Linked DNA regions of Cohnella abietis. The protein of the gene in region 1 binds, or shares a complex with, the protein of each later gene. Links are inferred from orthologs where the notes say so. Each region holds a gene or a part of one and is shown in the gene's direction. Other genes may lie near its edges.

Region 1 (3,144 bases):
GTTAGAGAAGCTACAGCGTTACTAGCAGGGATAACAGTAGATACCAAAAGCTTTGCCTTCCGCACAGGGTCACGAACCTTTGAAGCTGCTTCATTTCTTCGCCGTAACGGTGCCGATTCGGTTCTCATTCAGCGCATGCTGAAAGAGGATCTGGAGGAATACATTCGTAAAGCGGAAATTATTCGCAACGCTGAAACCTATCGGGATTGCATTGCAATAGCGGTAGCTGAAACGGGCAAACAATTTCCACAGCTACTTATCGCGCAGGCAGCGGATACTTTGCTCAATATGACGGGTATCAAGGCTTCATTCGTTATTGGATTGCGACCAGATGGCACAGTTGGGGTTAGCGCAAGGTCTCTAGGCCAGATCAATGTACAGATTGTAATGGAACGACTTGGCGGCGGCGGACATTTTACGAACGCTGCTTGTCAGATTCAAGGAACGGTAGCCGATGTAGCAGTTAAATTAAAGCAAGTACTCAAAGATCTCGAAGAGGAAGAGGGTTTATTTGAATGAAGGTAATCTTCTTACAGGATGTTAAAGGCCAAGGGAAAAAGGGCGAAATTAAAGAGGTATCCGAAGGTTATGCGCGTAATTTCTTGCTGCCTAAAGGCGTTGTAAAGATAGCAACTGATGGAGCTAAGAAGACTTTGGATCAGCAGGTAGCTTCAGCCCAGAAGAAAAAGGAAGAAGAGAAGAACGAGTTTAAAGCTCTAGCCGCTCGCTTATCTGAGATGACTATCGTCATTAAAGCGAAGGCAGGAGAAGGCGGACGGTTGTTCGGCGCGATTACAAGCAAGCAAATAGCGGAAGCATTGGAAGCTCATAAAATAACGATCGACAAAAGAAAAATCGAGCTGGAAGATCCTATCCGTGTATTAGGTGTAACGAAAGTAACCGTGAAGCTGTATCCTGATGTGAAGGGCACGGTAAACGTACAAGTCGTGGAGGAATAGCCCAATGAACGGAAACGGGGATCAGCAGCTAGTATACGATCGCATACCTCCGCAAAATCTGGAGGCGGAGCAAGCCGTTCTTGGTGCCATACTGCTTGAATCTGAGGCGCTTATTACATCGATGGAGCGCTTGAAAGCAGAAGATTTCTATAGTGTCTCCCATCAGCGCATTTTTGACGGTATGGTGGCTCTCAATGACGATAATGAACCCATCGATCTCGTAACCTTAACTGCTCGTCTTCAGGATTTAGGGCAGATGGATGAGATCGGCGGGGTCATGTATTTGGCTAAGCTGGCAAACTCGGTTCCAACTGCAGCAAACGTGGAATACTATGCTCAGATCGTAGAAGAGAAGTCCATTCTCAGACGTCTAATTCGTACCGCTACGCAAATTGTCTCCAATGGTTATGCAACAGAGGATGATGTTGGCGTTCTGCTAAATGATGCAGAGGCACGGATTATGGAAATTTCGAGCCGTCGGAGTGCAACTGGCTTCATCAGCATACGTGACGTTCTTATGGAAGTATTCGAGAAGGTTGAATTTCTCTATAACCATAAGGGCGGGGTATCAGGAATTCCTTCCGGGTTTATTGATCTGGATAAAATGACAAATGGATTCCAGCCCAATGACCTTATCATAGTCGCAGCTCGTCCATCGGTAGGTAAGACGGCGTTTGCCCTGAACATTGCCCAGAATGTAGCTGTTCGCTCTACAGAGACCGTCGCTATCTTCAGTCTGGAGATGTCAGCCCCTCAGCTTGTTCAGCGGATTATCTGCGCGGAATCTAACGTGGACGCAACACGCATGAGAACGGGGCATCTAGAAGGCGATGATTGGGAAAAGCTATCTATGGCGATTGGTGCTTTGTCCGAGGCTCAGATTTACATCGATGATACACCAGGTATTACGGTATCAGACATTCGGGCAAAATGTCGCCGACTCAAGAAGGAGAAGGGCCTCGGTATGATTCTTATCGATTACCTTCAGCTTATTCAAGGGCGGGGCAAAGCCGGCGAGAATCGTCAGCAGGAAGTATCTGAGATTTCTCGTACGCTGAAGCAAATCGCGCGTGAGTTAGAGGTTCCTGTTATTGCCCTGTCACAGCTATCGCGGGGAGTAGAGCAACGGCAAGACAAGCGCCCAATGATGTCAGATCTTCGGGAATCGGGATCGATTGAGCAAGATGCCGATATCGTTGCATTCTTATATCGTGATGATTATTACGACAAAGAGTCCGAGAAGAAAAACATTATTGAGATTATCATTGCCAAGCAACGTAATGGTCCCGTCGGCACCGTTGAGCTTGTATTTTTGAAAAATTATAATAAATTCGTTAGCCTTGATCGATCTCATGAGGCTTCCTAGTCAGACGCTGGTTATTGGGCTAAAAGTTAGACTGAATTCCGAACAATTAATTAGGCAGTCGCGGCATTGTTCGTTTTTCCGTTGACTTCCAAAGTCGTAGTTGCTACACTTATCATGCTGCCTGATCGCCTCGTTCGCGATTTCGGGTGGCATTATCATGCCGGTGTGAAGACACTCCGGATGGAGGGATTGTATTGTCAACAGTCGTTGTTGTAGGTACGCAATGGGGAGACGAAGGCAAAGGTAAGATTACAGATTTTCTAGCCGAGAAGGCAGATGTTGTTGCTCGGTATCAAGGCGGTAATAACGCCGGACATACTATCCTCATAGAGAATAAAAAGTACAAATTAACAATGGTACCTTCCGGTATATTTAACCAGAATAAATTGTGCGTCATTGGGAACGGAATGGTTATTAATCCGGGAGCTTTGGTGGAGGAAATTCAATATATACGCGACAATGGATTTTCAACGGATAATCTGAAAATCAGTGATCGTGCTCACGTTATTATGCCATATCACCTTGTGCTCGACGCTTTAGAGGAAGACCGTAAGGCTGACAATAAAATCGGCACAACCCGTAAAGGGATTGGCCCTTGTTATATGGACAAAGCTGCACGTAACGGTATTCGTATCGCGGATCTAATGATTCCTGAATCATTCGCAGAAAAAGCACGCAGCATAATCGAAGATAAGAACCAAGTTATTATTCAGATGTACAACGGTGAGCCACTTGATGCTGAAAGCATCATTAAGGATTACTTGGCGCTTGCTGAATTGCTTCGTCCTTTCGTAACCGATACTTCGGTTATTCTTAACG
Region 2 (3,308 bases), 2.5 Mb from region 1 along the record:
TAACAGATCATTTTGTGATCATTTTATGAACGATTATTGCTAAACAAGCTGTTTTTATCGTTTTTCTGTATGATGAAATATAAATATTTTTGTCGAAAAATGTATAAATGTGCATGAAATGAAGGCGAATGTAACTTAAAATCCTTTAAATACGTATAAATATAAGGAATATGATGAGAATATTCTCTTTTGCGACTGCTGAGTAAGTTTCAAAGGCAATGAAATGGGGAACATAAAAATTGATAAGGGTAATGCAGGATTTTGATTACAGTTAGCGTATATAATATTACGGCAAACTTTAGTTGAATCGTGTGGTGATGTCGATGACAGTCCTACGTCATCGGGTAGTAGTTGATGGCGATGCTTGTCCGGTTAAGACGGAAATTGCCAGAACGGTGAGGAGCTGCGGAGCAACAGCGCTGCTTGTCTCGAGTCATGCTCATGTCCTGGTACCGGAGCCATCTGTAGAAGTAGTTACTGTCGACGCAAGTGATCAAGCAGCAGATTTGTATATCGCTAATGTTCTGACCAAGCAAGATATTCTTGTTACTGGCGATTATGGATTGGCTGCACTGGGGCTAGCGAAGGGTGCTGCTGTATTAACGCCGAGAGGTAAGCAAATTCGGGAATCCGACATCGAAGGCTTATTGGAGCAACGTCATTTTTCGGCGCGTCTGCGTCGAGGTGGTACGCGTACTAAAGGCCCGAAGGCGTTCACCAATGAGGATCGTGACCGATTTCAACAAAAACTGACAACTCTGCTGCGAGGGTTGCAGGAGATTCCCGACCTTTAGCGAAATGTAATAGGTGCAAGAAAACGATTGAGTGGATAATCACTCTGAGGTATGTGTTCGGTTCCTCTGCACTGGGAAGATAAGGTGGCTTTAATGAATTACGGAATGATACCCCAAACGGTTATTGATGAAGTGCTGCGTCGCCATGAAATTTCGGATACCGTAGGCAAATATGTTCATCTGACCAAAAACGGCAAATACTTGAAGGGTCTCTGTCCCTTTCATTCCGAAAAAACACCATCGTTTACGGTCACACCGGAGAAACAAATTTTTCATTGTTATGGCTGTGGCAAAGGTGGTAATGTAATAAAGTTTGTGATGGAGATGGAAGGGGAAACGTTCCCTGAGGCAGTCAAAGCGCTAGCAGAAGAAGCTGGCATTCCCATTACGTGGACGACTGCTAATACTGAGGAGCCCTCTGCCTTCCAGAAAGAAAAGCAAACTTTACATGAAGCTCACGATTACAGCTTGAAACTGTATCATTATCTTCTGAAAAATATGGAAGTGGCAAAGCTTGCAAGAGAATACTTACATTCACGTGGCTTTAATGATGCTTTAATTGAGCATTTTGGGATCGGTTATGCTCCAGCTAGATGGGACACGCTTACGCAAGCGTTAGAACGGAAAGGCTATAGCTTAGCTGAGATGGAGGCAGGCGGATTACTGTCTCGCAGACAGGATGCAGAAGGTTATGTGGATCGCTTTCGTGATAGGGTTATTTTCCCGATTCATGATACAAGTGGAAATACAATAGCTTTTGCGGGACGACTAATGTCGGACGGACAGCCTAAATATCTTAATTCTCCAGAAACCCCTCTTTTTAATAAGAGCCGAACGTTGTACCGATTGCATGAAGCTCGACCGGCTATACGCCGAGCAAGGCAGGTTGTATTATTCGAAGGTTATGTTGATGTCATCAAAGCATGGTCCGCTGGTATTCATAACGGGGTAGCTACGATGGGGACAGCACTAACTGGAGAGCATGCAGCAATGCTTAAACGTTTTGCGGACGAGGTTATACTATGCTATGACGGAGATGATGCAGGACAAGCTGCTGCACATAAAAGCATACCTTTGTTAGAAGAGGCAGGTTTCCGTGTAAGGGTAAGCATACTTCCTAATCGAATGGATCCAGATGAATATATATCTTCATACGGACCAGAGCCTTTTGTTCGGGAATTCATTGACGGGGCGGTTTCCGCAGTCAAATTTCAGCTTATATATTTAAGGAAATCCCATATACTCCTAGAAGAAGATGGGAAGATTCGCTACTTGCGCGATGCGGTTAGAATCGTAGCAAGGAAAGATTCCCCTACGGAACGCGAGTTATTGCTTAAAGAGCTAGCTCAGGAGTTTGGTGTATCCTTAGATACACTCAAGCAGGAAAGCCTCGAATTCAGACAGCAGGAGAAATTGGGAAACGTAGGGGATATTCCAGCCGGATCGTGGAATAATGTATGGAATGAAAACAGATCTACCTCGAAGAACCCGCCACTTGGTGCGGCAAACGTGAATGCGGAACGTCAGCTGCTTTCTTGGATGATGCAGGATAAAGAAACGGCACTCCTTGTACAGCAAAGGCTTGGCGAACGTTTTCTAATTGAGGATCACGCGGCTTTAGCTGCTTATTTATATGCTTATTACGCTCAAGGCAATGATCCTGATATAGGCCGATTCGTTACGGTACTGCAAGATGACCGTTTAGAACGTTCTGCCAGTGCCATCGCTTTGATTGAAGTCCCATATGGCGAGAAGGAATTGGAAGATTTTCTGCGCACGATTGAAAGAGCTTCTGAATCAAAGGGTTCTATTGAGCAGAAGTACGAAGAGATGCGCCGTGCAGATCGAGCCGGAGACAAATTACAGGCGGCACAAATTTTGAAAGAGATTTTATCCCTGGAAAAGCAGCGTAAGCAATTGTAATACGCAGGCTGATCAGGGAGGAGGGAGTCGGCAATGGCAAACGATCAACACACCGGATTGGAAACGGAAGCGACACTAGAACAGGTTAAGGCTCAGCTGATCGAACAAGGTAAGAAGAAATCTTCCTTGACCTATAAAGACATCATGGAGAAGCTGTCTCCATTTGATCAGGACCCCGAGCAAATTGACGAATTTTTCGAGCAGCTGGCGGATATCGGTATCGAGGTTTCCAATGACCACGATGAACTGGGACGCGAGAGACCACACGGTCATAACAATGGTGAAGAGGAAGAGCGTGACGAATTTAATTTCGACGACGATCTCTCGCTTCCACCAGGTATCAAAATTAATGACCCCGTGAGAATGTACCTTAAAGAAATCGGACGAGTGCCGTTGCTTGGTGCAGATGATGAGGTTGAACTAGCCAAGAAGATTGAAATTGGCGGACCTGATGGCGAAGAAGCCAAAAAAAGGCTGGCAGAAGCCAACCTTCGTCTAGTCGTCAGTATCGCGAAGCGTTACGTTGGACGGGGTATGCTGTTCCTGGATCTTATTCAGGAAGGGAATATGGGTCTTCTTAAAGCGGTCGAA

Evidence for each region.
Region 2: the proteins of dnaB (region 1) and dnaG are in contact, whole or in part, in a crystal structure (PDB 2R6A), measured with the Geobacillus stearothermophilus proteins. The link is inferred for Cohnella abietis from one-to-one orthologs. Residues at the interface, in WP_033016901.1 of Geobacillus stearothermophilus: Ser13, Glu15, Ala16, Gln18, Glu91, Leu92, Asp94, Ala95, Val96, Pro97, Thr98, Ala99, Ala100, Asn101, Tyr104, Tyr105, Ile108; in WP_049624496.1 of Geobacillus stearothermophilus: Lys456, Leu457, Leu458, Pro459, Ala460, Asn463, Ala464, Leu467, Leu535, Leu536, Ile537, Ala538, Gln544, Glu545, Asp548, Tyr549, His552.

Annotation. Positions count from the first base shown.
Region 1 is NZ_AP019400.1:7,028,834-7,031,977, reverse strand. What follows is about bases 329-3,144. They hold dnaB (replicative DNA helicase), read left to right. Parts: upstream 329-963; coding sequence 964-2,325; downstream 2,326-3,144. Other genes in these bases: KCTCHS21_RS30530 (adenylosuccinate synthase), read left to right, coding at 2,520-3,144; rplI (50S ribosomal protein L9), read left to right, coding at 516-959; KCTCHS21_RS30545 (DHH family phosphoesterase), read left to right, coding at 329-519. Also shown: more of KCTCHS21_RS30545, read left to right, coding at 1-328. UniProt on the Escherichia coli protein: The main replicative DNA helicase, it participates in initiation and elongation during chromosome replication. Travels ahead of the DNA replisome, separating dsDNA into templates for DNA synthesis.
Region 2 is NZ_AP019400.1:4,577,671-4,580,978, reverse strand. Bases 329-3,308 are described here. They hold dnaG (DNA primase), read left to right. Parts: upstream 329-899; coding sequence 900-2,717; downstream 2,718-3,308. Other genes in these bases: rpoD (RNA polymerase sigma factor RpoD), read left to right, coding at 2,751-3,308; KCTCHS21_RS20200 (YaiI/YqxD family protein), read left to right, coding at 329-794. In the rest of the region: more of KCTCHS21_RS20200, read left to right, coding at 324-328. UniProt on the Escherichia coli protein: RNA polymerase that catalyzes the synthesis of short RNA molecules used as primers for DNA polymerase during DNA replication.